4 regions of the Cupriavidus sp. SIMBA_020 genome follow, and region 1 is predicted to be linked to each of the others. Evidence: predicted binding sites of a transcription regulator. Region 1 holds the regulator's gene; each other region holds the start of a gene.
The links. The regulator sigma-54, encoded in region 1, starts transcription at its own class of promoters, with help from an activator protein. The targets are predictions, from matches to a motif close to TGGCANGNAANCTGCTTT.

Region 1 (7,152 bases):
CCCGTACCGACAGCAGCACGCTGGTCGTGCGCCACCTGAAGAAGCGCTACGGATCGCGCACCGTGGTCAAGGACGTCTCGCTGGACGTGAAGAGCGGCGAGGTGGTGGGCCTGCTCGGCCCGAACGGCGCCGGCAAGACCACATCGTTCTACATGATCGTGGGCCTGGTGGCGCTGGACGAGGGCGACATCGTGCTGGACGACCAGCACATCAGCGGCCTGCCGATCCACGAGCGCGCCCGCATGGGCCTGTCCTACCTGCCGCAGGAGGCCTCGGTCTTCCGCAAGCTCAACGTCGAGGAAAACATCCGCGCCGTGCTGGAGCTGCAGATCGAGAACGGCAAGTCGCTGCCGAAGGCGGAGATCGAACGGCGCCTCGATTCGCTGCTGGACGACCTGCAGATCGCCCACCTGCGCAACAACCCGGCGCTCTCGCTCTCCGGCGGCGAGCGCCGCCGCGTGGAAATTGCCCGGGCGCTGGCCTCCGCGCCGCGCTTCATCCTGCTGGATGAGCCATTCGCCGGCGTGGACCCCATCGCCGTGGGCGAAATCCAGCGCATCGTCAGCTTCCTGAAGGCGCGCAATATCGGCGTGCTGATTACGGACCACAACGTGCGCGAGACGCTCGGCATCTGCGACCACGCCTACATCATCAGCGAAGGCACGGTGCTGGCTGCCGGCCAGCCTGAGGAAATCATCGCCAACGAGTCCGTGCGACGCGTCTACCTGGGCGAAAACTTCCGCATGTGACCCATCGGCCGCCGCGCGCGGCCGCGTTTCTCCCGGCCTCCACGGCGACAGCCGGGGTCGATCAGGAAGCCAGAGCGATAGGCGATAGCAATTTCCGTTCCATAGTCGGAAGGATGCGCATAGAATAGGTCGCATGAAACCGTCGCTTCAGCTTCGTCTCTCGCAACATCTGGCATTGACCCCACAGCTGCAACAGTCGATTCGATTGTTGCAGCTCTCGACGCTTGAACTCCAGCAGGAAGTGGAACAGGCGCTCACCGAAAACCCCCTGCTCGAACGCGAAAACGACTGGATCGAAAGCCCGCTGCGGGTGTCCGCCGATGGCTCGGTCAACCTCCAGAGCGCCCCGGCGCCGGCCTCCTCCGAGCCGCAGCCCAACGGCGACGCGCGCAGCGACGGGGCATCCAGCGGCGAGGACGACAACTACAACGACAACGGCAGCGAGGACTACGGCAGCGACTGGAGCCTCGACGACTTTGCCCGCCGCCCGCAGGGCGACGAGGACGAAAAGACGCCGATGCAGCTGCGCGACGCCGAACCCACGCTGCGCGAGCACCTGATGGAGCAGCTGGCCCCGCTGAAGATCTCGGTGCGCGACAAGGGCCTCGCCATCTTTCTGGTCGAGTCGCTCGACGATGACGGCTACCTGAGCGCCTCGCTCGAGGAAATCTGCACCGAACTGCCCGAGGAACTCGAATTCGAGATCGACGAAGTCCACGCGATCCTGACCCTGCTGCAGAGCTTCGACCCGCCCGGCGTGGGCGCGCGCAATGCCGCCGAGTGCCTCAGCCTGCAATTGCGGCGCCTGAAGCACCCGCACCGCGACCTGGCGCTGACCATCGTCAACCATCACCTGGAATTGTTGGCCGTGCGCGACTACACACGGCTAAAGAAAGCGCTCCAGGTGGACGAAATAGCACTGAAGGCGGCTCACGAACTGATTCGCTCGCTGGCGCCGTATCCGGGGCATGCGTTCAACCGTCCCGAGGCCGACTTCGTGGTGCCCGACGTGTTCGTGCGCAAGAGCGGCAGCGGGTGGATCGCGGCGCTCAATCCGGACGTCATGCCACGGCTGCGCATCAACGACATGTATGCGCAGATTCTGCGCGGCGCGAAGGGCGAATCGGGGACGGCGGGCCTGCAGCAGAAGCTTCAGGAGGCGCGGTGGCTTATCAAGAACATCCAGCAACGATTCGACACGATCCTGCGTGTTTCTCAGGCCATTGTCGAACGTCAAAAGAACTTTTTCACGCATGGCGAAATCGCGATGCGCCCCTTGGTTTTGCGGGAAATAGCCGATACACTCGGTTTACATGAGTCGACCATTTCCCGGGTCACCACGAATAAATACATGGCCACGCCCATGGGTACTTTCGAGTTGAAGTACTTCTTTGGGAGCCACGTCTCCACGGAGACTGGCGGCGCGGCCTCTTCCACGGCAATCCGCGCGCTGATCAAGCAACTGATAGGAGCCGAAGACCCCAGGAATCCCCTTTCCGACAGCCGGATCGCCGAACTGCTGGGTGAGCAAGGCTTCGTGGTCGCACGCCGCACGGTGGCCAAATACCGCGAAGCGCTCAAGATCCCCGCAGTGAATCTCCGCAAGACTTTGTAGCCGAGCCGCAACCGCCTGCCTGGTGCGGCTCTTTCAGAAGGAGAAGCGCTATGAACTTCAAGATCAGTGGACACCACCTCGACATCACGCCCCCGCTGCGTGAGTATGTGGAAACGAAACTGGAGCGAATTGTCAGGCATTTCGATCAGGTCATCGGCGTGAGCGTGCTGCTATCGGTGGACAACCACAAGGAGAAGGACCGGCGCCAGTACGCGGAAATCAATCTGCATCTGAAGGGGAAGGACATCTTCGTCGAAGCGCATCATGAAGATCTGTATGCGGCGATCGACTGTCTGGTCGACAAGCTCGACCGCCAGGTCATCCGCTACAAGGACCGCGTACAGGGCCATGATCGCGAGGCGGTGAAGTACCAGATGGCCGCCCAGCAACTGACGCAGCAGTAGACCTGCAGGCAACCGGAAGCAGAGCGGTTGCCAACCCTGCAGAGGACTGAAAAGAAGAGCTCAAGCCGCGCAATCAGCGCGGCTTTTTTGATGCTCGCGCGCCATGGCGGTGACGGTGCGGGCACCTGGAATGTTTCGTTACCTTATTGCCACGCCCGAGGGCGACCCGGGGCCCCCGGGAGCGGTCAAAATGGGAACAAGTGTTCGCAAGCCGCCCGCCACGGTGTATGCTCCGCCATACAAATAACGACAGGACGGCCCCGGGACACCCCGGGTGGGCAAGCCGGCCGGCACGTCGTGGCACCGCCGCGACCCCGGCGCTGCATCGCAAAATCGCGGTGGAGCCCTGCTCTATAATGGCCGGACGCTCCAATGCGGGCGTCCCAGACAAGTTCTCGGTACCCTAGCTTCGCCCCGTATCCGGCGGGACGGCCTTCGCGCCCCGGCCCGCTAACCTGACTTCTCGCGCATCGCCCATGAATCGTTTGGCCAAATTGCTGCCACCCGGCAACATCCATCTCGACGTCACCGTCACCAGCAAGAAGCGGGTCTTCGAGCAAGCCGGGCTCCTGTTCGAGAACAACCATGGCGTGGCCCGCGCTACCGTGACCGATAACCTGTTCGCGCGCGAATCGCTGGGTTCCACGGGCCTGGGCGCCGGCGTGGCCATTCCGCACGGCCGCATCAAGGGCCTCAAGCAGCCGCTGGCCGGCTTCATGCGCCTGGCCGAGCCCATCCCGTTCGAATCGCCGGACGGCAAGCCGGTGTCGCTGTTGATCTTCCTGCTCGTGCCGGAACAGGCCACGCAACAACATCTGGAAATCCTGTCGGAAATCGCCCAGCTGCTCTCGGACCGCGAGATGCGCGAGGGCCTCGCCACGCTACCCACGTCGGAAGCGGTGCATGATCTGCTGACGCAGTGGCATCCCTGACTCCCGCCCCAACGGCCGCCTGAAACGGCCTGTCTGCCCCCGAAAGTCATACGCGCATGGAACTCACCGGCGTCACCTCGCAGTCGATCTTCGACGACAACGCAGCCGACATCAAGCTCTCGTGGGTCGCCGGCCTGGAAGGCGCCGACCGGGCCTTCGACGTGGAATTCGCCCGTGAAGCCACCTCGGCGGCGGACCTCGTCGGCCACTTGAACCTGATCCACCCGAACCGGATCCAGGTGCTCGGCAAGCCGGAAATCCTGTATTACCAGCGGCTCGACGATGAGCCGCGCAAGCGCCAGATGGGCGAGCTGATCCTGCTCGAGCCGCCGTTCCTCGTCGTGGCCGATGGCATGGAGCCGCCGCCGGACCTGGAGCTGCGCTGCACGCGCTCGTCCACGCCGCTGTTCACCACGCCGGTGTCGTCGGCGGCCGTGATCGACCACCTGCGGCTCTACCTGTCACGCATCTCCGCCCCGCGCGTGACGATGCACGGCGTGTTCCTCGACATCCTCGGCATGGGCGTGCTGATCATGGGCGAATCCGGCCTGGGCAAGAGCGAACTGGGCCTGGAACTGATTTCGCGCGGCCATGGCCTGGTGGCCGACGATGCCGTCGATTTCGTGCGACTTGGGCCCGACTTCATCGAGGGCCGCTGCCCACCGCTGCTGCAGAACCTGCTGGAAGTGCGCGGCCTGGGCCTGCTCGACATCAAGACGATCTTCGGCGAGACGGCCGTGCGGCGGAAGATGAAGCTCAAGCTGGTGGTGCAGCTGGTGCGCCGCAACGACGGCGAGTTCGAGCGCCTGCCGCTGGACTCGCAATATCTCGATGTCCTGGGCCTGCCGATCCACATGGTGAAAATCCAGGTTGCGGCCGGCCGCAACCTTGCCGTGCTGGTGGAGGCGGCCGTGCGCAACACGATACTGCGCCTGCGCGGCATCGACACCCTGCGCGATTTCATGGACCGCCAGCGCGCCGCCATGCAGGCGGACGTGGTCTCGCGCGGCCAGGGCCGCCTGCTCTGACGCGGGGGCGCGTCAACGCGCCCCGGCACTCCATCGTTTGTGCTGTAATGGGCATCGAGCCAAAGGATCGGACCCATTCGTAGTGTTTCCACAGCCAAGGAGAGAAGCATGAAGAAGCTGATCGCGATGTGTGTGCTGGTGACCCCGCTGCTTGCCACGGGCGCGTTTGCCCAGAGTGCCTCGGCCCCCGCCGCGGCCGGCGACAAGGCCGCCAACGCCCAACAGGACAAGATGAAGGCCTGCAACGCGCAGGCCACCGGCAAGAAGGGCGACGAACGCAAGGCGTTCATGAGCGACTGCCTCTCCAACAAGCCGGCCGCCGCCGCGGAACCCAAGACCCAGCAGGACAAGATGTCCGCCTGCAGCAAGCAGGGCAAGGGCAAGAAGGGCGACGACTACAAGAAGTTCATGAGCGACTGCCTGTCCAAGCCTGCGGCCTGATCGTCACTTTTTGTGCGCCGGGTGTCATGACGCAGCCATCACCCGGTGCTATCCTTGCAGGGCTATGCGGATCCTCCTCATCACCGGAATCTCCGGCTCCGGCAAGTCTGTCGCCCTCAATGTCCTGGAAGATGCAGGCTACTACTGCGTCGACAACCTCCCGGCACAATTCCTGCCCGAGCTGACCAGCTACCTGGCCGAGCAGGGCTACACCCACCTCGGCGTGGCCACCGACATTCGCAGTCGCGAGTCGCTGGCGCGGCTGCCGGACACCGTGCGCCAGCTCGCCGCCGCCGGCCACCAGGTGCAGGTGCTGTTCCTGACCGCCAACACCGACGCGCTGGTGCAGCGATACTCCGAGACACGCCGCCGTCACCCGCTCTCCGGGCGCGTGGCCGAGGCACCCGCCCTGCCCGGCAGCGCCAATGCCGATGCGGCACCGCACGACACCTCGCTGATCGAAGCCATCGAGATGGAGCGCGAATTGCTGAGCCCGCTGGCCGAATCGGCGCACCGCATCGACACCAGCAACGTCCGTACCAACACGCTGCGCAGCTGGATCAAGGAATTGATCCGGGGCGACAGCCAGCAACTCACCCTGCTGTTTGAATCGTTCGGCTTCAAGCATGGCGTGCCGAGTGACGCGGACATGGTCTTCGACGTCCGCTCGCTGCCCAACCCCTACTACGACCTCGCGCTGCGCCCGCTCACGGGCCGCGACGTGCCGGTAATCGACTTCCTGCAAAGCCAGCCGATGGTGCTGGCGATGGCCGAGGACATCCGCGCCTACGTGGAGAAGTGGCTGCCGAGTTTCATTGCCGATAACCGCAGCTACCTGACCGTGGCGATTGGCTGCACGGGCGGTCAGCACCGCTCGGTGTTTATCGCCGAAAGACTTGCCAACTACTTCCGGGCACATGGTAATGTGCTGGTCAGACACCGCGAGCTTGCCCCGGCAGGCTGACGCGCAACGTCCCTCCCTGGCAGTGGAACCGGAGTCGGCATCGCATGTCGTCACATCCACCAGACACTGGTCATTCGACGCATCCCGCGCCTGATCTGGACGCGCTGCCGCTGTTTCCGCTCCACACGGTACTGTTTCCCGATGGCCGCCTGCCGCTGCGCGTGTTCGAGGCGCGCTATGTGGACATGGTGCGCAACTGCATGCGCGACCGCACGCCGTTCGGCGTCTGCCTGATCGCGAGTGGCAACGAGGTGGCGCAGCCGGACCAGCCCACCGTGCCCGAAGACGTGGGCTGCCTGGCCGATATCGTCGACTGCAATATGGAACAACTGGGCGTGCTGCTGATCGAGGCGCGCGGCCGGCAACGCTTCCAGATCCTTTCCCACAGCACGCGTGATGACGGCCTGATCGTGGCCCGGGTGGCGTTGCTGCCGCCCGACGAGATCGACTGCAAGCTCGAATTGCTCGGCGAATGCCTGTCGGCGCTGCGGCGCATCGTCAGCGCCATCCATGCCGAGCAGGCCGACAAATCGCGCCTGCCCTTCAACGAGCCGTATCTCTGGGACGACCCGAGCTGGGTCGCCAACCGGCTCTGCGAGTTGCTGCCGGTGCCACTCAAAGCCAAGCAGATGCTGATGGCGCTGCCCGATGCCGGCATGCGCATCGAGATCGTCCACCGCTACATGCGCCAGCATCACATCGTCTGACGCCCCTCGCCATTTCCTGAGTTTTCCTAGAACAAGCCGCCGCGCGCCTGATCTTCGAGCAGCCGCCGCACCGGTGCGGGCGTGCCTAGCGCGTCGAGGTCGTCGAGCGACAACCAGCGTCGGCTGACGCCGTCGTCCGCGCCGCTGTGCAGCGCCAGCGCGCCAAGGTCCACCCGCACCGCGCGGATCAACAGGCGGAAGTGTGTGAACACATGCGTCAGCTCGCCGGCCAGCGTCGCGGACGTCGGCACGCCGAATTGCCGGGCGACTTCGCGCGCGGCGTCCTCGGCGGCGTCCGCATCGAAGGGCACC
Region 2 (7,152 bases), on a different contig from region 1:
ACCTGATCGAAGCGGCGCAGGTTGCGCACGGCCTCGGCGAAATGAATTTCGGGCGCGATATTGAGGTACAGCGCGCCGTCGCGCGCCGGCAGGCCGAGGTCGAGCAGCAGCACCTCGCTGGCGCCGCGCTGGCGCACCGCCGCCGCGAGGTTCACGGCGGCGCTGGTCACGCCCACGCCCTGGCGCGCGCCCAGCATCGCCACGACCTTGCCGTGGCGGGCCGGCTCCACGGCGCGCACATCGGCACGCAGCGCGGCGCGCGGCACCATCAGCCGCTGCACCGCGGCCTTGGCCTGCGTGGTGGCGCCGTGCAGGTCGATGAAGTCCCGCACGCCGGCGCGCAGCGCGGCCAGCATGGTGTCCGGCTCGGTGGCATGGCCCACGGCCACCAGCGGCACCTGCGGGAACAGGCGGGTCACCTGTTCGGCCAGGCGCGTCGAGGCCACCGCGTGCGGCGCCGTGAAATCGAGAAACACCAGTCCGGGCCGGAGCGCGCTGATCTGGTCGGCAACGGCCTCCTGCGAGCTGGCCTCCACCACCAGCGTGCCAAGGCCCGCCAGCGCGCCGGCCAGCCAGTGGCGCACATCATCGCGCGCGGTGTTGAGCAGGAAGACCTCGGTCTGGGCGTCCATGGTCTTACCTCGAGAAGCCGGGCAGCGTGGGGTCGGCGAATTCGCCGAGCATGAAGCGGCCCCAGACGTTGGGGTCGCTGCTGGTGCGGCCGTCGTTGCCACCCACGCCCGCCACCGCCGGCGCATCCTTGGCCAGCGGCTTCACCAGATGCGGCGTGACGACGATCATCAGCTCGCGGTCTTCCTGGTGGAAGTTCAGGTTCTTGAAGAAGCTGCCCAGGATCGGCAGATCGCCCAGGAAGGGGATCTTGCTCACGTTGCTGACCGTGTTGCGGCTGACCAGCCCGCCGATGACGAAGCTCTCGCCATCGCCCAGCTCCACGGTGGTATCCGCGCGGCGCGTGACGATGGCCGGCACCGACGCGCCGTTGATCTGGATGCCGCGCGAGGGGTCGAGGTCACTGGCCTCGGGCGCCACCTTCAGTGCGATGCGCTGGCCGGACAGCACCGTGGGCGACACTGTCAGCCCGATGCCGAACGGCTTGAACTGGATGGTGGTGGTGCCCAGCGCCTGCGGCACCGGGATCGGGATCTCGCCGCCGGCCAGGAAGCTGGCGCTCTGCCCGGACAGCGCCACCAGGCTCGGCTCCGCCAGCACGCGCACCATGCCGTTGGCCTCCAGCAGGCTCAGGTTGGCGAAGATGCCCTTCGAGGCCGACGCGGCGATCAGGTTGAACGCGCTGCTGATCGGCGATGTCATTTCGCCGGCCGTGCTCACGCCGGACGTGAAGTCCACCTTGGTCAGCGACGACGGGCTGAACTGCGCGAACGTGAAGCCGCCCTTGTTGCGGATGAAGTTGAGCCCCACCTCCTTGAGCACGGTCTTGCTGATCTCCACCACCTTCACATCGACCTGCACCGTGCCCGAGACCGGCAGCGTGGAGCGATCCACGACGACGCCACCCGGCTTGCCGTCGGCTCCGCTTGCTGTCCCACCTACTGCGGCGCGGGCGGCCTGCTGGGCCCGGTACGCGGCGGCGGCGTCCGGCGACTGGCCGCTGATGGTGGCGCCGGCCGCCGAGACATCGACCTGCGCGCCATCGGCGTCGGCCGCCACGGCATCCACGCGCACCGTGTAGCTGAGCGGCGCGGCGTTGCGGGTCCAGAGCTTGAGGTCGGTGGCGCCGGGCTTCTTCGCCACCACGAGCACACTGGGCGGGCCGTTGCGGTGCTTGAGCAGCAGCGCGTCCGCCACGGCGGGGTTGCCCACGGCCACGCGCTCCAGCGGCTGGCCGGGGCGGATTTCCTGCTGCGCGCCGGCCAGCAGCCGCAGCGTGCGGGGGGCTGGCGGCGACTCCTGCGCCGGGGCACGGGCGGGCAACAGCGCGGCGCCGGCGGCCAGCGCGAGCGCCATCGCCGCGATCATCCTTCTATATAGATACGCCTCGGGGCCTGAATGGGCGCGGTAACGCGTGGGGGTGAACATGCCGTGGGGTCCGTTATTCGATGTCTCGCTTGCCGGCGCGGATCATCTCCACGCCGCTTCGGGTGTCGCTCGATCCCTGCCGCGCCACGGCTGCGGCGGGTACCGGGGGGGCAACAGGGGCCGCGGCCAGCGCCGTGTGCCGCACCGGCGCCGTGCCGACCAGCCCCGCCAGCGCCACGCCACCCAGCGCCTTGTCCGCCGGGGCGCGCGCGGCCTCGGGCGGCACGCCGGCGCGCGCCTGCAACACGCCCGGCGGATCGGCAAACATGCCTTCGCTCGGCATGGTCTCGTCCTTGGGGTTGCGCAGTGCCAGCGTCAGGCGTCCGGCCTGCTGCGCCATGACCAGCTTGTTGACCTGCTCCAGCGGCACCGACAGCACCGCCGTCTTTGCGCCCTCGCGGCGCGACATCATCTGCTCGGCGCCCTCGGCGCGCCTCGCGTCGTTGACCGCGCCGGCGCCGTAGGCCAGCACGCGCAGCCGCGAGAGCAGCATGCGCGCCTGGCTGTCGGCAATTTCCTGGCTGTCGCGGCGCAGGACCACGAACACATCCACATAGTCGCCCGGCTGCACCTGATGGCCGACGCCAATCACCTCGTCCACCGCCACCGCCATGGCGCGCTGGCCCTCGGGCACCTGACGCGCCAGCCCGGCCAGCAGTTGGCCTTCGAGCACGGGCACGTTGGCGCCGAGCGCCACCACGGGCACCTGGCCGGTCACGCGCGCGACGTCCTGATAGGCGCCGGTCGGGTCGATCGGCAGTTGCATGACCTTGAGCGCATCGGCGGGCAGCGGCTTGCCGGCTTCCACTGCGCGCGTGGTGACCACCACGGCATGCATCGGCGCGGCGCCCTGCACCGGCTGCGGCACTGCGGCCTGGCGCGCCACCCGCCAGGCCAGCAGCGCCAGCAGCGCGGCCAGCACCAGCAGCGCGACCGCCGCGATCCGTATCTGCCTGCTGTTCATGTGGGGGCTCCGGGTGTCATCGACATGGCTGGGTTCTCGGCATTCGTCTCGGAAAAAATCGGTTTCAGATATCGGGGGAGATCTGCACCACAGCCGAACCGGTCAGCGTGGCGGGCACCGGCACCAGCGGCACGCTGGGCAGGAGCGACGTAGTGGGCAGGTTCAGCGTGACGCGCACGCAGGTGGTACCGGCCGGGGCGGAGCAGGCGATGGCCTGCGCGACATCGGCGGCGGGCACCAGCGTGGCGAGGGAATCGGGCAGCGTGGCGCGCGCGGCCTGCGCGGCGGCGGACACCCGCAGGTCGATGGTGGTGGCGAGCGTGCCCCCGTTGGACGTCAGCGGATAACGCAGCGCAGCCCGCGCGCCTTCCTCGGCGGCGAGCGTGAGCACCTGCTGCAGCGCCAGCACCATGCCGTAGTACACGATGCCCAGCACCAGCGTCAGCAGGAGCGGGAACACTATCGCGAACTCGAGCGCCGCCACCCCCAAGTGGCCGCGTCGGGTCGCCTTCGCCCGTAATGACATGCTTCACCCGGTCTCTTCGTTAGCGCCAAACCGGAGGCGCGGCCTCCCCCGTTGCCGGGGGAGGTTCGCCGACAGCCATTTCGCGACTTGGTACCACTCTCACTGTTGCTTGCCCGGCCGTCCGTGTGCTGCCCGCGGCCGGTGCATTGCCATGACGATCCACGCCGATGCGATACGGCGTGGCCAACAGGGGTCGAGGATTGCCGGCGGCTGCTAGCTGCCGCTCTTCACGCCGAACAGCGTGGTGACCTTGGTGGAGAGTTGGGTGAAGCCCTGGCTGAGGCCGTCGCCGAGAGCGGTGGCCCCGGTGACGATGCCAAGGGCGATCAGGCCCACGATGAGGCCATATTCAATGGCGGTGGCGCCGCGTTGGTAGCGGCTGAAACGCGCCTGCGAGTTCTTTTTCATGATGCACTCCCGAAACGACAAAAAAATTCCGATCCCGTATGGGTGTTGCACGTGAACGCCAGTCCCACTGCCCCGTTACCGGTTGTGATCGCCGGCTTCGTTGAGCCGCGATTCTGTTGTATTTGGTGCTGGTGCAACATTTATAAGACATGCTATGTCTCCATCCATACCCCCCAGAGGAACTAAGGGAAAGCCCATGCGGCTCAGCTTAAGGTAGGACAGACGTTTGAAACAACGCGACCCCGGGCAAAGGACGATCCGAATTGTTCGAGCGGCCGCAATAAAAATGGGAGTGCCGTGCGGCGTCCTGCACGTTCTGATACAGGTCGCGGCACGGCACGAAATAAAAGGATGCGCCGCGCGGGGTAAGGACGACAGCGCACCATAAAGTAGCCGGGCGATGGCTAGGGAAAGTCCCGAGCCGTCTTCTGGCTCGGGGGGTTCAGTGTTGCGTCAGGCCACCAAGCAGGCCGGTGACGCCATTGAGCGGTGAGCCGGCATTGCCGCTGGTGGCGGTGCCACTGGTGGCATTGGTCGCATTGGTGGCATTGGTGGCATTGGTGGCATTGGTGGCATTGGTGAGTGCGCCGGTCACCGTGCCGACCAGGCCGGTCACCGGGGCCAGCGCGCCAACACCAGCGCTGCCGCCCGCCGCACCCGCCAGCGGCAGGCTGTTGATCAGGCCGCCCAGCGGATTGCCGCCTGCACCCGCCGCACCGCCCGCCGTGCCGTTCCGGTTGTTCAGCAGCACGCCGGCGGCCGCCACGGTCTTGCCGGTCTCCGTCACCACGCCGCCAAGCGGCGAGACGATCGGCTTGTCGGCGTTGCTCAGCATGCTGCCGCCGGTGGCCACGGTGTTGCCCAGCTTGGTCAGCAGGTTATCGACCGGAACGCCCAGGCCGCTGGCCCCGCCCACGGTCTGCGTGGTGTCGGTCAGCTTGGTCGTCAGCGGCACGATGGCCTTGCTCGCGCTGCCGGTCAGCTGCGCCACGGGGCCGGTGGACAGGCTATCGCCAAGCTTGCCGCCCACCTGCATGACCGTGCCGCCCACGGTCTGCACCACGCCGCCCACCGGCTGCGTGACGGGCGCCAGCGGCGAGAGCTGTGCGGTGCCGAGCGACTGGACCAGATCGCCCGCGCTGACCACGGTCTTGCCGGCCTGCGTGACCACGTTGCCGGTGTTGCCGACGGTGACGCCGAGCGGGTTGTCCACACTGCCGATCTTGCCCAGCCCTTCACGCACGCCCACGCCGAGCGTGGCCACGGTGTCGCCGGCCTTCATCACCACGTCGCCGGTGGCGTTCTGCGCGGCGTCCGGCACCACCGGCAGGTTCGCGTCCTTGACCTGCTGCCCGATCTCGCTCACCGCATTGCCGGTGGCCACCACCGTATTGCCGGCGCCTTCGGTCACCTTGGCGGTGGGCGTGGTGTCCACCGAGGCCGCGGGAGTCGGCGTGGCCGGCGGCGGCGTGACGTTGTTGTTGCCGTTCGGCGAGGCGCCGCTGCCGGAGCCGCCCGACGAGCAGCCCGCCAGCAGCGCCAGCAGGGCGCCACAGGCGATGGTGATGACCGACAGCGAACGTTCGCGTTGCATCGTTGACCTCATGATCTGTCTCCTATGGTGTCCAGGTGTGCTGATGTGCTGGTGTGCTGGTGTGCTGGTGTGCTCGAAATCCCGTGGGGGCTTGCCGATGAGCGCAAGCGGTGTGCCAGCATCAAGCGCACGTTCGATACGGGCGCGTCGCAAGCCCCCACCACTGCCCGGAGACCGTTGCCCGGCGCGGCACTCCGGCCTTCACGCCAGGGCCGGATGTGGGTGGCCACACGCTCCCGGAACACCGTGTGGCGTGTTACGTGCTACGTAACGTGTTCCCGCCCACGCCACACGCGCCGCGCCACGCCGGCCCCGCCCGCTTCATGCGCGCGTTTGAGCCCGCGCCCCGCAAACGCTTGTCTGACGCGCCTCTCCGCGACGCCTCCCTCCTTTCGCATGGCATGCCCGCCGGCCGGTATCAGCCATTACGGAGCCATGGCACACCGTTTGCGCAATGGCATGCACCGCCACGCATACGTGGCGAGTCGGGAAAAACTAAAAAAGGAAAAGGTCATGCGCAATCAAACGTTCGCGAAGCACATTGCCCTGTCGGCATTGCTCGGTTCGCTCATCGTGCTGGGCGGCTGCGCCAGCGGCAGCGGGTCTACGTCGATGGGCACCAGTGGCACCAGTGGTTCGAATGGCTCGGGCAGCAACGCCGGCATCGGCGGCACGGGTGGTACGGGCGGCACCGGCACGGATACGAGCAACAACGGCGGTGGTGGTAGTGGTGGTGGTGGTGGCGGTGGCGGTGGCGGTGGAGACAATGGCGGCGGCACGGTGGCGCTCACGCCCACCAGCACCATCGTCAGCAACACCGGCGGCGTGGTGAAGGGCGTGGGCGATACCGTGACCGACGTCGGTACGGCCATCAAGGATGCAAACCTGCCAGTGGTGTCGCCGGCCACGCAGACCGGCCTGGCCGGCGTGGTGACCGCGCTCGGCAGCGCCGTGAACACGCTGGGCACCGGCGTGCAGGACGGGCTCGGCAACATGCCGAACGCCACCAACCCGCTGGGCACCACGGTGGCCAGCACCGGCGGCGTGGTCGCGCAGGTCGGCAACGCGGTAACGAGCGCCGGCAGCGCGGTCAGCGGCCTGGGCAGCGGCCCGCTGGCGCCGCTCGGGGCACTGACCAACCCGCTCGGCGGCGTGGTCTCGCAGGTAGGCGGCGCCGTGACCGATGCCGGCGGCAAGCTCGGCACCGCGCTCTCCACGGGCCCGGTCGAGCAACTGACCAGCGGCGTGAGCAAGGCCATCGTGCCGCTCACCTCCACGCTGACCAGCAGCACGCAGACGCTGGGCGCGGCCACCGGCCTCGGCCAGCCAGTCAGCAACCTGCTGACCACGGTGGGCGGCGCGCTGGCAACCGCAGGCACGTCGCTGCAATCGACGCAGACACCGGTGGTGTCCGGCGTGGGCGGCATCGTCACAGGCACGGGCAACACGGTGGCATCCCTAGGCGGCGCGGTGAACGGCCCGGCCACGGGCGGCGCCGGCCCGCTGGCGCCGGTGACGGGGCTGGTCAGCGGCATCACGTCTGGCCTGACGGGCGGTAACGCCGGCGGCGGCACCGCGACGTCCGGCCCGCTCGCGCCGGTG
Region 3 (7,152 bases), on a different contig from region 1:
GATGCGGGTCCGCATTCGGGCGCGCCTGGCAAGCAGGGACCAGAGGGCGAGGGTGCTGGTGGTCCATGTGGCGACGCACGCGATCAGGTAGTTTTGCTGTGATTTATACGCCCACATCGAAGCCGCCGGGCCTTCTGCGCCAAATGGGTACTCATGCGGCACGGTCCATGCGCTCCATATTTCGAAGGGCTCGATAAAGGCGATGAACCCGAGAATAGTCCCCAGCACGCATTTAATAGCGAACTTCCAGTTCCATGTTTTTGGCATAATACATAAACTCTTTTGCGAACGAATCCATCGAACTGGTCAGATCAATGCAGCCCGCTGACCCTGGAAACCACCCGCCATGAATGGTGAAGCCGCTGCGTCCGTGTAACACCGTTCCCGGCAACGGACGCAGGCCTACGCGTCTTCGCCCCCAGGCTATCGTGCAGCCTGGCCACCGTCCCTTGTCCCAGTTGATGTATTTCAAAACGCAAGCCGCGCGGTTAAAGATGTTGGTTTCCTCCCATTTCTGGAAGTCGCTTTGGAGGGCCAGATATCGTCCTTCGGGAATGGGTCCGCTATACCCGTCCGCCTGGTACTCCTTGGTATTGAATCCGGATTTCCCCGATGTGGCGGACCACCGCCTGCCATTCCCGTTTTCGATCCAATGCAGCACTCTCCCGTCGAATAACAGTCTGGCCCGCCTCATATCGATGCGTCGGGCAGTTCCTTCGAGATCCAGAAGCTTCGAGGTCCCGCCGCAGAAAATGATTGTTTCTGATTTCGTTTTCCATGCGCGGGTCTGTAGCACCGGGGTTGAACCAGCAGACTTTCTACCCTCGCCCTGCCTGAGCGGTCTATCAGACCCGCCCAAAACTCGTGCATGGTTTGACTTCCATCATGGCCGGCGCGCCGGAACGCCTAACCTTGTTACACCCGTAACCTTTGACCCCCATCCCTCCCTGCACCAACAAGGTACAATCCCGCACCTTTGTATCGTACTCATAACAAATGGGCACCCGTCCTTCTCGTTTGGCGTGCATAGACGCGCTGAAGGCGGTCAGCTCACAGCTGATCGTGTTGCACCATCTGGCCTTCTACGGGCCGATGTCCGATGCCGCGCAGTCCCTCGCCCCGGGGCTGATCAGCTGGCTGGCCGACTATGCGCGCATTGCCGTGCAGGTCTTTCTTGTCGTCAGCGGCTTCCTGGCCGCGCGCAGCCTGGCGCCGGGCGGCTTCCTGACCGCCGCGAATCCGCTGGGGACGATCTGGCGTCGTTACCAGAAGCTGGTGGTGCCGTTTGCCGCCGCCATCCTCGTGGCGATTGCCGGGGCTGCGCTCGCGCGCGCCTGGATGACACATGACTCCATTCCGGCTGCCCCGCATCTGACGCAGTTCGTCGCGCATCTGCTGCTGCTGCACAACATTCTCGATGTGGACGCGTTGTCCGCCGGCGTCTGGTATATCGCCATCGACCTGCAACTGTTCGCGCTGCTGGTGATCGTGCTGTGGGTGGCACGCGCCGCGCCGGGCCGGCGCCTGCCGTGGGGCATGGCGCTGGTGGGTGCACTGGCCGTGGCGTCGCTGTTCTGGTTCAACCGCGATGCCAGCTGGGATATCTGGGCGATCTATTTCTTCGGTGCCTATGGCATGGGCACGCTGGCGTACTGGGTGTCGAACCCGGAGCGCTCGCCGATGGCGCTGATCCTGCTGGCCTCGGTAGGCGTGGCGGCGCTGGTGGTGGACTTCCGGCTGCGCATCGCGGTGGCGCTGGCCACGGCGCTGCTACTGGCCATCTCCCGGCGCGGGGACTGGCTGGAGCGCTGGCCCGGCGGTCGTCTGGCGGGTTTCTGGGCCTATTTCGGCAAGATTTCCTATTCAGTCTTCCTGGTCCATTTTCCGGTCTGTCTGGTGGTCAACGCGGCGGTTTCTCACCTTGCGCCGGGCCAGCCCGTGCTCAATGCACTGGGCATGGGCGCCGCCTGGGTCGCCAGCAACCTGGCCGGGGCGGTGTTCCATCGCTATGTGGAATCGGTCGATGTCCTTCAGGTGCTGCGCGAGGCGATCTGGCCGACGCGCGAGAAGTCGGTCACTTCCGAAGCCTGACTTCGGTCCTTCAGCTGTAAGTCGGCGCCAGCGTCTTGCGGGCGGTCGGGTCCTCGATCACCCGGTTCCAGTCCGCGGGCGCACCGTGCGACATCCCGCCCACGGGCACCATGCCCGTTGCCTTGCCCGAGGGCAGCACACACCGGACGCGCGGCCCGGGTGCGCGCTGGGCCTCGCCGGCCTGCGCCGGCACCGTCACGCAGGACGCAGGCAGCGGGCTAGCCGATGCCGCGTGCGCCGCCACGGGCGTCAATACGCTGATGGATGCGGCGACTGCCGCTAAGGCGGATAGTAATTTCACGATGTACTCCATGCTGTGGCTGGCCCCATCTGGGGCGCGACTCAGCCAGTATGGAAAATGCGCATCGACCTCGACATAGCCGAAATACGAAATTAGCCCATCGCCCTGATGGTGCCCGCCGCCTCGCCTTGGCGCGGGCAACGCACTGCCACGGTGCGTTCGGCGCAACACCTACCGTAACAACCCCACTTGGGCGATGGCACGAACGTTGCCTAGTATGGAGATACAAACCTGACCATTTGGTCAGGATTCCTGATACCGGGGCATCCGGGGAAGAGGCTGTCATGTCCGATCACATCGTCCTGACCTCGCACGCGCGCCGCGACAAGCCGGCCGAGCCGATCCACTGGGGCGCCCCCACGGCGGCCGAGCGTGGACCGGTCATCGCCAGCCTCACGGACCCCACGCGCCGCAATGTGATCGGCACCCACGCCGGGGCCTATGCGATCTATCGCGCGCTGGCGGTGGCCTCGGGCAGCCTGCAGCGCGCGCATCGTCCGGATTTGACCGACACGGCGCCGGCCGAGTCCATCGGGCCCCATGCCCAGTGGGGCGATCCGGACAAGATCGTGTCGCTCGACCCCTGGGGCCACCTCGTCTCCACCGTCTTCGCAGACCGGATCGCCGCCGGCGTGGACATCCGCCCGACCATTGCCGTCACGCGCGCCCATATCAATATGCCGGAGCTGACGGCGGCCATTGCCGCCGGCCGTCTGGTGCCCGATGGCGAGATCCTCTATCCCAATGGCGATGTGCGCGTGACCAAGGCTGCCGTGGACCCGGTCTGGTACCTGCCGGGGCTGGCGCGGCGCTTCGATATCAAGGAAAGCATCCTGCGGCGCAGCCTGTTCGAGCAGACCGGCGGCATGTTCCCGGAACTCGTGACGCGGCCTGATCTCAAGGTCTTCCTGCCTCCCATCGGTGGCATGACGCTCTATTTCTTCGGCGATGTGGCCAAGTTGGGCCAGCCGGAGACCCGCGTGGCCTGCCGCGTGCACGACGAATGCAATGGATCGGATGTCTTCGGGTCCGATATCTGCACGTGCAGGCCCTATCTGGCGCACGGCATCGAGGTTTGTATCGAGATGGCGCAGCAGGGCGGCGTGGGCCTGGTGGTCTATAACCGAAAGGAGGGCCGCGCGTTGGGCGAGGTGACCAAGTTCCTGGTCTACAACGCGCGCAAGCGCCAGGTGGGCGGCGACCGTGCCGAGACCTACTTCGCGCGGACCGAATGCGTGGCGGGGGTGCAGGACATGCGGTTCCAGGAACTGATGCCCGACGTCTTCCACTGGCTGGGCATCCGGCGGATCGACCGCTGGGCGTCCATGAGCAATATGAAACATGGCGCGCTGACCGCGCAGGGCATCGAGGTGGTGGAGCAGGTGGCCATCCCCGAGGCGCTGATCCCGGCCGACGCGCGCGTGGAAATCGATGCAAAGGTGGCGGCGGGGTACTTCACGCGGTACACGCCGCCTGACGCCGACGAACTCGCCCTGGCAAAGGGCAGGGGGTTGAACGAATGAACCAGTATCCCGAAGGCGGGCAGGACGCACGGATCGATGACGATGGCAGCGGCTGGCACACCCCGGTGCCGCCCGGCCATCCCGCCTCGGCCCTGTTGTGCGCGGAGGCCGTGCGCAGCCGGTGCGCCGTCGTAACGGAGTACGTGGCGTCGGGCGAGTCGGCGCTCTTTACGTGGCATCCAGACCGGGTGCACGCCGTGGCGGACTACGTGGCGGCCACCATCCGGCGCCGCTACCGCGACCTCAAGGTGCCGTACCACAGCCGCTGGCGCCATTTCGAGAGCGGCGGCCCGGGCGAGGAGAAGCTCGACCGCTGGCAGATTCTGTGCGAGCGGGCGGGCATGTCTGGCGCCGACCATTGCGAGGAACGCGCGCGCATCGGTATCGATCTAGTGATTCCGAGCGTGCTGCTCGATGCCGGTGCCGGCCCCGACTGGCGCTACCGCGACCCGGCCAGCGACCTGATGCTGACCCGCTCCGAAGGGCTCGGCGTGGCCAGCTTCGATCTCTTCGCGCGGGGCGGTTTCTCCGCAGAGCATGGCGATCCGCTGCGCGCCGATGGCGAACGGCTGGCGCGCATGGATGCCTCGACCATCGCCACCGCCTTCCAGGTGGCCGCGCACAACCCGCTGGTGGGCCTGGAAGGCCGCGCCGGCCTGTTGCGCCGGCTGGGCGAGGTGGTGCAGGCCACCCCGGCCGTCTTCGGCACGCCGGCCCGGCTCGGCAATCTGTACGACTACCTGGCCAAACATGCCGTCGATGGCCGCATCGAGGCCAGCTTCGTGCTGCGCACGCTGCTGGTGGCGCTCGGGCCGGTCTGGCCGGGCCGCGTGCAGCTCGATGGCATCTCGCTGGGCGATTGCTGGCGCCACGAAGCCGCGCCGGACGGGCTGGTGCCGTTCCACAAGCTCACCCAGTGGCTGACCTATTCGCTGCTGGAGCCGCTCGAGGACGCCGGCCTCACCGTCACCGGGCTCGACGCCCTGACCGGCCTGCCCGAGTACCGCAACGGCGGCCTGCTGTTCGACTTCGAGCTGATGGTGCCGCGCAACCCCGATTTCGCGGCGGGCACGCACACGGTGGATGAGCCGGTGATTGTGGAATGGCGCGCGCTGACCGTGACCGGGCTCGACCTCGTGGCCGAAGGGGTGCGGCAGGCGCTCGGCGTCACCCAGGAGGATTTCCCGCTGGCGCGGGTTCTGGAGGGCGGCACCTGGGCCGCGGGCCGGCGCATTGCCGCGCAGCGCAGGCCGGGCGGCACGCCCCCGTTCGCAATCCAGAGCGACGGTACGGTGTTCTGACGAGGACCGGTTTTCACCAACATTTTTGCAGGCAGCCGGGCGCGGCGGGCCAGTGGCCCGTCGTGCCTGATAACACCAGCGAGTCGACCCAAGGAGCGCACCATGAATGACCTGTCCGCCGTGCCCACGGCCGCGCAAGCCATTGCCGATACTGAGACGTCGCCGTCCCCCATGGTGATGGTGGTCAATCACCCGCTGGTGCAGCACAAGGTCACGCTGGCGCGCAGCGAGGACACCACCACCGACAACTTCCGCCGCCTGGTGCGCGAGATCAGCCAGCTGCTGACCTACGAGGCCACGCGTGACCTGGCGATGGAGACCATCGCCATCAAGACGCCGATCGCGCCGATGATGTCGCCGGTGCTGTCGGGCAAGAAGCTCTGCCTGGTGTCGATCCTGCGCGCCGGCAACGGCTTCCTGGACGGCATGCTCGACCTCCTGCCCGCCGCGCGCGTTGGCCATATCGGGCTCTACCGTGACCCGGAAACGCTGGAGCCCATCGAGTATTACTTCAAGATGCCGGAAGACATCCATGAACGCATGGTGATCGTGGTGGACCCGATGCTGGCCACCGGCAACTCGGCCATCGCGGCGCTGAACCGGCTCAAGGAGGCCGGCGTGACGACCATGAAGTACGTCTGCCTGATTGCCTCCCGCCCGGGGCTCCAGGCGCTGCGCGCGGCGCACCCGGACGTGGCCATCGTCACGGCGGCCATCGACGAGCAGCTGAACGAGCACGGCTACATCGTGCCGGGCCTCGGCGATGCCGGCGACCGGCTCTACGGCACAAAATAATGGACGCGCTGGTCGCGCCCGCCGCCCGCGAAGCGGCCGGCCGCATTCGGCAGGAGAACGAGGCGCTGATCCTGCGCGCGGCGGAGTATGTGTTCGCCCGCGCGGGCTTCGCCGGGGCGACGATGGCCGACATCGCCCTGCGCGCCGGCGTGCCGAAGTCGAACCTGCACTACTACTTCCGCACCAAGCAGGCGCTGTATCGCGCGGTGCTGGCCCACACGCTGCAACTGTGGCTGTCCGAGACGGACATCATCAGCGTGGACTATCCGCCCGAGGTGGCGTTGGAGCATTACATCCGCGCCAAGATGCGGCTTTCCGCCAGCCACCCGGACGCCTCGCGCGTGTTTGCCAACGAATTGCTCCATGGCGCGCCCGAGATCGGTGGTGTGCTGCGTGAGGCACTCCGTGAGCTGGTGGCGCGCAAGTCGGGGGTGATCCGCGCCTGGATCGCCGGCGGGCAGATGGCGGCGGTAGATCCGCAGCACCTGTTTTTCACGATCTGGGCCGCCACGCAGACCTATGCCGACTTCGAAACCCAGATCTGCGCCGTACTGGGGGTGAAGCGGCTGGACGCCCAGGACTTCCAGCAGGCCACCGAGCATCTGGTGGCCTTGCTGCTGCGCGGCTGCGGGCTCGAGCCAGCGTCCGCCCGCGCGCATGGCATGGCCTGATGCCGGGCAGAAAGAACAAGAATTCCAACGCAGTACTCGATCACGCGCAACGACGCGAAAGGGGAGTGAAGTCATGCCTATTGAAAGCTATCGCCGCACCTGGCTGAAAGTGGCGGCGGGGGCCGCGCTGGCGGGTATCGTGGCCCTCGGCGTCACGCCGCTGGCCTACGCCCAGGCAAAAGTGAAGGTGGCCGCGGTGTACACGGTGCCGGTGGAGCAGCAGTGGGTCTCGCGCATCCACAAGGCGCTGAACGAAGCCAAGGCGCGCGGCGAGATCGACTATGTGTTCTCGGAAAGCGTGTCGAATGCCGACTACGAGCGCGTGCTGCGCCAGTACGCGGAGCAGGGCTCGGGGCTGATCGTGGGCGAGTCGTTCGCCGTGGAGGCCGCCGCGCGCAAGGTGGCCAAGGACTACCCGAAGGTCGGCTTCCTGATGGGCTCCTCGGGCAAGCCGCAGGCGCCGAATTTCT
Region 4 (7,152 bases), on a different contig from region 1:
CATCGTGATGAATCTGCGTCAGGTCCGCGCGCCCGTGCCCGAACTCGCAGATCGAGCCAACGCCCAGGCACGGCGTGTGCGCGTCAGCCACCACGCGCGCGATCAGGCGCTGGATGCCATCGCGCGCCTTGGGCTGGCTGCGCAGCGTGGCGAGATGCGCGTGGATTTCCGTCTCGGCATAGCGCTGCACCGCCGCGCGGTAGAGGTCCCACTTGTCGTGGAAGGTGTCGTAGAGGCTCTGCCGGCCGATTTTCATCGCGTCCGTCAGCATGCCGGCCGACGTCCCCGCAAAGCCGTGTTCGCGGAACACGCCAATCGCGGCATCGAGCGCTTCGTCCTTGTTGAATGCTTTGGGTCGGGCCATGGAGGGAATGTAGTAATTCTGGAACGTTTAGTCAAGAATTACGATGCGACATCACATTCCTATTACCCGCAGCCCCAGCAGAACGACCACCGCCACCCCCAGTAGCGCCGCCAGCGTTTGCCAGAACCGCAGCGGGTTCCGTTCCAGCAGTGGCGGCGTTGCCCGTTGCCAGAGCGGCTCGCTGGGCGCCCGCAATGCCTGGACGAACTCCGACAGGGCTTCGTGCCGCTTCAGGGCGTTGGGGTGCAGGGCGCGCCGCAGGGCGTGGTCGACCCAGGCCGGGAGTTCCGGGCGCTGCTCGCGCAGGCTGGTGTAGCGCAGGCGCCGGACGTCGGCGCGGTCGCGGATGCGCGTGACTTGCAGGCCGTAGGGCAGCTTGCCGGTCAGCATCTGGTAGGCCAGGGTGGCCAGCGAGAACAGGTCGGACGCCGCCGTGCCGTCATCGCCGACAAAGTATTCCGGCGCGGTGTATTGCAGCGTACCGACCGGCATGGCCGAGTGGGGCGGGCGTGTGGCCTCGGCCAGCCCCGCCACGTGGACCGAGCCGAAATCGATGATCTTGACGGTGCCCGAGCGGTCGATCATGACGTTCTCGGGGCGGAGATCCTGGTGCAGCATCTCGCGCCGGTGGAACGCCTGCAGCCCGGTGGCCAGCTGGGCGATGATGCCGCGCACGGCGTCCAGGTCGGGCAGGGGATGATCGATCATCCATTGCGCGAGCGTCTGGCCCTCCAGGTACTCCATCGCCACGAACAGGTGCTTGCGGGGCCGGTCCGCCGCGTGGGGACGCAGGACGTGCTGGTTGTCGATGCGCCGGGCGACCCATTCCTCGAGCAGGAAGCCCTCCAGATGGGCCGGGTCGTCGCGTTGATCCACGGCGGGCGTTTTCAGCGCCACGTGTTGCCCGCTGTGGTCGTCGACTGCCAGATGTACGTGGCTGCGGGCGCTGCCGTGCAGGGCCCGGACGATGGTGTAGCCCTCGAACTGCATGCGGGGCGCCAGCGGCGGCGGCAGGGTCAGGTGCCGGGTCTGCGCCATCGCGTTGCGGGCGCCGGGTTCCGGCAGGGCGTCGACACGGGCCAGCAGCAGCGTGACGTTGTCCTGGCTGCCGCGCGCCAGGGCCAGCGCCGTGAGCGCCTGCGCGGCGCGGTCCAGATCGTCGCCGCTGGCGGTCAGGGCCTGGTGGATATCGGCGGCTTCCAGGTATTCATAGGCGCCATCGGTGGCCAGCAGGTAGACCTCGCCGGGCTCCACGCCCCACGTGCGGTAGTCGATCTCGACAGACGGGCTCGCGCCCAGCGCCCGGCCCAGATAGGCCTCGGAGGCCGATACGCAGATCCGGTGATCGACGGTAAGCTGCTCCAGCGTATGCCGATGCAGCCGATAGACGCGCGCGTCGCCCACGTGCAGCAGGTGGGCCTCCCGCGCCTTGAAGATCAGCGCGCTGAAGGTGCAGACGTAGCCGCGATCGCGGTCGAAGCGGGCCTCGCTGTGCCGGCTCTGGGCGTGGAGCCAGGAGTTGACGGCGGCCAGCACGCACTGCGCCGCCCGCCGCACGGTCCAGGCTTCGGACGTGCAGTAGTAGTCCTCGAGGAAGGTGCGGACGGCGGCAGCGCTGGCGATCTGGCTCACCGCGCTGCTGCTGATGCCGTCCGCCAGCGCCAGCGCGACGCCCTTGGTCACGCGGTGGTGGCCGACGGGGTGGGCCACGCCATGAAAGTCCTGGTTGACCGCCTTCCGGCCAGCGTCGGAATGTTGGCCAACGCTGACCTGGAGCCCGCCGGACATGGCGTGGTCGCCTCGATGCCGGATAACGATCAGCCCAGCGCGCGCTTGCTGGCCGTCTTGTAGTGCGTGCTGTAGAGCGTGGCGCCCACGAAGGTCAGGCCGCCTACCAGGTTGCCCAGCACGGTGGGGATTTCATTCCAGATCAGGTAGTCCATGATCGTGAAGTTGCCGCCCAGCATCAGGCCCGACGGGAACAGGAACATGTTCACGATGGAGTGCTCGAAGCCCATGTAGAAGAACACGAGGATGGGCATCCACATGCCGATGACCTTGCCGGACACCGAGGTCGACATCATGGCGGCCACCACGCCCGTGGAGACCATCCAGTTGCACATCACGGCGCGGATGAACAGCGTCAGCATGCCGGCGGCGCCGTGCGCGGCGTAGCCCACGGTACGGCCTTCGCCGATGTGGCCGATCTTCTGGCCGACGGCGTTGGGGGCCTCGGAGAACCCGAAGGTGAAGATGATGGCCATGAACAGCGCCACGGTGATGGCGCCGGCGAAGTTGCCGCAGAACACCAGGCCCCAGTTGCGCATGACGCCGCCCCAGGTGGCGCCCGGGCGGCGGTCCAGCACGGCCAGCGGCGCGAGCGTGAAGACGCCGGTCAGCAGGTCGAAGCCCATCAGGTACAGCATGCAGAAGCCGACCGGGAACAGCAGTGCGCCAACCAGCGCGTTGCCGGTGTTGACGGTGACGGTCACCGCGAAGGCCGCCGCCAGCGCCAGGATGGCGCCGGCCATATAGGACCGGATCAGCGTGTCCCGCGTGGACATCAGCAGCTTGGACTCTCCGGCATCGACCATCTTGGTGACGAACTCGGTGGGGGCGAGATAGGCCATTGTGTATTTCCTCTCCGTTTGCTTCGTTTGCTTCGTTTGCTTCGTTTGGCTCGGAAATGACAAACGGCGTCCGTCCGCCCGGCCTACGGCCGGCGCGTGACAGGACGCCGTCATCCTTGATGCTTTACAGGGGGGTGTACTTCCAGGCCGCCATCAGCCCGATGTCAGTGCAACGCAGGTTCCATGCCCGCCGCGGGGTGGGGCCGGGAAGGGGCCGGGTTGGGGCCGGGTTGGGGTGAGTGACGATCCCGGGGGCGTTGGTAGTGCATGGCCCGCCCGCTTTTGGTGCGCGTGGGTGGCCGGGTTCAATCCTGGTGCCGATCGTCGTCCTGTGGGGGCAGGGCGAGGCCGGTGAGGGACAGGGTGGCTTCGGCGATGTCCGCCAGCCGGCGATTGTTGTCCATCGACGCCTTCTGCAGGGCCCGGAAGGCGGCGTCCTCGCTGAGCCCCATACGGGCCATCAGCGCATTCTTGGCGCGCTCGATCACCTTGCGCTCCTTGAGCGCGCGCCGGGCCGCATCGAGTTCCACTTCGGTCTGGGCCAGCCGTGCCGACTGCTGGCGCAGCAGGCGCTCCAGCGACGTGACCGTGGTGGCGTGCACGTCGGCAGGCCCGTTCGCGGCATCGGGCATGCCCGGCAGCACCGGGGCGGCGGCGGGCTGCTCGGCCACATCGAAAAATCGCTCGACGGCATGGGTATGGGGCGGCGGATTGTCCAGCAGCTGGCGCAGCAGCCCGGCCGAATCCTGGAGATCGGCCTGGGAACGCTGGATCTGCGCCTCGCAGGCCTTGCGCAGGTCCTGTACCACCTGCATCTCCAGCGTCCACATGCCGGTGATGACCTCGCTGCACACTTCGAACCATTTCTCGCTGTCATCGTGAACCAGCGCCGCGCCCGGCGGCGTGGTCAGCAGCGTGCGGCGCATGCCGTCCTGCGCGGCAACCGCGGCGCTGGCCTGCCGTTGCCGCCATGCCGCGAGCAGCGTCGGATCGGCAAAGCGCTCGAACATCTGGAAGCTGCGCTGCTGGGCTTCCACCAACTGCTGCACGCGCTGCTGCGCGGTGCCGGCGCAGGTGCCGGAGGCGAACATCTGCGCGCCGACGGCCCGCTCCTGCCCGGCGGCTTCCTTGCCCTGCACGAGGTAGACGAAGGCCACCAGCGGCCGGGCGATGCCCGGGTACATGGCCACATCGGCCAGATGGAAGATCAACTCCAGCAGCGCGGCAATCAGGCGGCTGAATGCCGCCACGGCGTCGTGCGCGGTGGTCTGGCATTGATCGATGGAGTGGCGCAGCGCCGGCAGCGTGGCCAGGTCGAGCTGCACCCAGGCCATCAACGACACCATCGACGCCGTGCCTGTCTGCCCTGTCTGGCCCGCTTCCAGCTGGCTGGCAAAGCGCTCGTCCAGCCGGGACGCGATGTGGACCGCTTCGCCCATCGCCGTCTGGCGCTCCTGCGCCAGCCGTTGCCCACCCGAGGCCAGGAAGATGCTGCTGGCCCCCCGTTCACGCTGCAAGGCGTGGATCAGCTGGCCGATCAGGTCGGCCAGCTCCACACGGCTTGCCATCAGGCGAACGGCCTCGATCTCGAGCTGCTTGGCCCGAAGGACGAGGGTTGAGGCGGAAAGGGGCATTGTTCTGGGAGTGTGGGGCGCGGCCGGGATGGGTACTACGCATTTGCTGGGTAGTACGCAAATGTCGTGCCATTTGTATCATCCGTGCCGCGCCTTCCCTGCCTCTCTGTCCCGCTGTCCGCCTACAGTGCCTGCACCTGCACAGGCGCGCCGGGTTTGCCATTTTCCGACGGGGCGATCACGAGATAGCGGCGCGCGCCGGCCCCGGCATCGTCCCGCACCACCTGCCGGATCGGGCCAATCGCGTTGACGATGGCCGAGCCGGCCGGATTCGTCATGAAGGCGGCGAGCGGCTCCAGCGGGCCGCCGCCGTCCGCGCGGCTGGCGAGCGCCAGCACATAGGCATGCTTCGGTTGCAGCCCGGTGGCCGATGCCTGCAGGACCTGGAGCAGCCCCTGGTCGAACAGCGTGACGCTGGTCGGCGCATGGTCGGTGGCCACCGGCTTGCCGTTCACGACGCCATGCAGCTTCAGCTGCGTGGTCTGCCCGGCTACCCCCAGCGGCTGGAGCCCCTGCGTGCCGTCGCCCTCGGGCACGGCGTTCGGCACATAGGCGATGGCCTGCGGCGCCTGCCCGACCGGCACGTTGGCCACCACCTGGTTGGTGGCGGTGTCGATGGCGGTCAGCTGGTCGGCGTTCTCCAGCCCCACGTAGATGCGGGTGCCGTCGCCCGAGGGCCAGATGCCGTGCGGCAGGCTCCCCACCGGAATCGTGGCCACCTGGGAGAAGTCGTCAGTCCGGAACACCTTGACCTGATTCAGCCCGCCCACCGTGATATAGGCGAAGTCGCCCGCCGCCGTGTGGGCGAAGTTGACGTGGTTGGTGATCGGGCCCGTCTCCAGCGTCTTGATCAGGCGGAAGGGCGGGCGGGCCTCGAACACCTGGGCCTTGCCGATGTCCTTGAGCGTGAACCAGACCTGCCTGCCGTCAGGCGTGGCGGCGATGTTCGGGCAGAACGGGCTCTCCTGCTTCACGCGCCCCACGATCTGGTGGTCGGCCACGCTGACCACCGCCGTTTCCGGGTTGAACGACGAGCAGATGTAGCCGTACTTGCCATCGGGCGAGAAGATCTGCATGCCCGGGCCGTCGGCCACGGTGATGCGGGTCTTTTCCTGGAACGTGGCGGCGTCGATCACCGAGATGTAGTTCTCCCCGCGCACGGTGACCCAGACCTCCTTGCCGTCCGGCGTGTAGAACGCCTCGTGCGGAGACCGTCCCACATAGGTGACGTGCTTGACGGCATTGGTGGCGGTGTCGATGAACGACACCGAGTTCGATCCGATCGACACAACGGCCAGGGTGCGGTGATCCGGCGAGAAGCCCATGCCGTGCACCAGCACCTGGCCGCGATACAGCGGGCTGAAGTTGCCGGGCGCGGGGTCGCCCAGGCGGATGACGCCCAGCAACCGGTTGTCCGCCGGGTCCGTCACGGAAACCGTATTCGAGAACTGCTCCGCGGCGTAGAGGCGGTCCCGGTGGCTGATAGGCACGTCTGGCGCCGCCGAAGACCCTGGCGCCTGACCGGCCAGGGCCGCGCCGGCCGCGCCGAGCAGCAGCATGAGGGAGAGGGTGTTCCTGAGGGCGTGTCTTGTCATGGTCGGGGCGATTCAGTGCGCGTGAGCGGAATGGTTGGGGGGAGTCGGTTGGGTCGCCGGTTGGGTCGTTGGTTGGACCGGATCGGGCCGGGTAGGCGCCGGCGTGGAAGGCGGGAGGGGCTGCCCCAGCGCCAGCCGCATCGCGGCAATCTCCTGCAACTGGTCGACGATGATTTCCTGCGCGATGCGCCGGAGCTGCTCGTTCTTGCCGTGGCGCAGTTCGGCCATGGCCATGTCGATGGCGCCCTGATGGTGGGGAATCATCATCGCGACGAAATCCTCGTCGACGTTGCCGCTGGGCTTGACCGCCATGTCGTCCATCATCTTCGTCATGGCGGCATCGCTCTCCGCCAGGAACGCGGCGCCGTCAGGGCCGGCGGGCGGCGCCGCGACGGCGGGCAGCGCAAGGGCGGCCAATAGCGGCAGGACAAACCGGAGGGTGGATCTTGGTGATCGTGGAAGACTGGGCACGGGGCTCCTCGCGAAGGGCGGCGGCCTCACGCGAGGCCACATGCCCGGTAAACGCAGGGCACCCGGCGGTTATTCCATGGCGGGGTGCGGCAAATTTATACCCGGGTAATATTGACTTTAATTTTATCCGGGTATAAATTGCGGCCATCACCAAGGGGCAAACCATGAATCCAACTGAAATCCTTCCGTCCCATATCGCCTTCGAGGGCCATCGACGCCTCGCCTCCGGCCCGCTCGGCGTGGTCGCACTGGCGGTCAGGCGCGCAATGGAAGGGAAAGCCAGCGGCCCGGTGCTGGTCTTCGACAACGCCACCGGGCGCACCATCGACATCGACACACGCGGCAGCGATGCGGAGATCGTCGCCCGGTTCCAGCCGGAGGGCGGGGATGCCGCCGCCGATCAGGACGACACCCCGGACACGCCGCGCGGCAGGGGCCGCCCGAAACTCGGCGTCGTG

Region 2: the regulator sigma-54 is predicted to act here: its motif matches at 5,800-5,817, upstream of SB751_RS07050 (collagen-like triple helix repeat-containing protein).
Region 3: the regulator sigma-54 is predicted to act here: its motif matches at 2,590-2,607, upstream of SB751_RS14805 (GTP cyclohydrolase II).
Region 4: the regulator sigma-54 is predicted to act here: its motif matches at 3,166-3,183, upstream of SB751_RS18325 (formate/nitrite transporter family protein).

The regions. Positions count from the first base shown of each region.
Region 1 covers NZ_JAWRWU010000007.1:301,870-309,021, reverse strand. Annotated here, with positions in the region: gene lptB (LPS export ABC transporter ATP-binding protein) at 1-749, shown strand, start outside; gene SB751_RS16365 (RNA polymerase factor sigma-54) at 883-2,364, shown strand; gene hpf (ribosome hibernation-promoting factor, HPF/YfiA family) at 2,415-2,768, shown strand; gene SB751_RS16355 (PTS sugar transporter subunit IIA) at 3,245-3,700, shown strand; gene hprK (HPr(Ser) kinase/phosphatase) at 3,757-4,728, shown strand; gene SB751_RS16345 (PsiF family protein) at 4,837-5,169, shown strand; gene rapZ (RNase adapter RapZ) at 5,234-6,133, shown strand; gene SB751_RS16335 (LON peptidase substrate-binding domain-containing protein) at 6,178-6,840, shown strand; gene mutY (A/G-specific adenine glycosylase) at 6,867-7,152, opposite strand, start outside.
Region 2 covers NZ_JAWRWU010000003.1:32,454-39,605, reverse strand. Annotated here, with positions in the region: gene SB751_RS07080 (pilus assembly protein) at 1-632, opposite strand, end outside; gene SB751_RS07075 (type II and III secretion system protein family protein) at 637-1,998, opposite strand; gene cpaB (Flp pilus assembly protein CpaB) at 2,072-3,022, opposite strand; gene SB751_RS07065 (TadE family protein) at 3,087-3,548, opposite strand; gene SB751_RS07060 (Flp family type IVb pilin) at 3,762-3,956, opposite strand; gene SB751_RS07055 (collagen-like triple helix repeat-containing protein) at 4,399-5,550, opposite strand; gene SB751_RS07050 (collagen-like triple helix repeat-containing protein) at 6,064-7,152, shown strand, end outside.
Region 3 covers NZ_JAWRWU010000006.1:311,571-318,722, reverse strand. Annotated here, with positions in the region: gene SB751_RS14820 (hypothetical protein) at 1-267, opposite strand, end outside; gene SB751_RS14815 (acyltransferase family protein) at 997-2,091, shown strand; gene SB751_RS14810 (hypothetical protein) at 2,102-2,392, opposite strand; gene SB751_RS14805 (GTP cyclohydrolase II) at 2,677-3,915, shown strand; gene SB751_RS14800 (URC4/urg3 family protein) at 3,912-5,216, shown strand; gene upp (uracil phosphoribosyltransferase) at 5,319-6,011, shown strand; gene SB751_RS14790 (TetR/AcrR family transcriptional regulator) at 6,011-6,682, shown strand; gene SB751_RS14785 (BMP family protein) at 6,756-7,152, shown strand, end outside.
Region 4 covers NZ_JAWRWU010000009.1:130,534-137,685, reverse strand. Annotated here, with positions in the region: gene SB751_RS18335 (TetR/AcrR family transcriptional regulator) at 1-364, opposite strand, end outside; gene SB751_RS18330 (protein kinase domain-containing protein) at 416-2,152, opposite strand; gene SB751_RS18325 (formate/nitrite transporter family protein) at 2,182-2,994, opposite strand; gene SB751_RS18320 (nitrate- and nitrite sensing domain-containing protein) at 3,300-4,628, opposite strand; gene SB751_RS18315 (YncE family protein) at 4,751-6,223, opposite strand; gene SB751_RS18310 (DUF305 domain-containing protein) at 6,236-6,694, opposite strand; gene SB751_RS18305 (DUF2239 family protein) at 6,859-7,152, shown strand, end outside.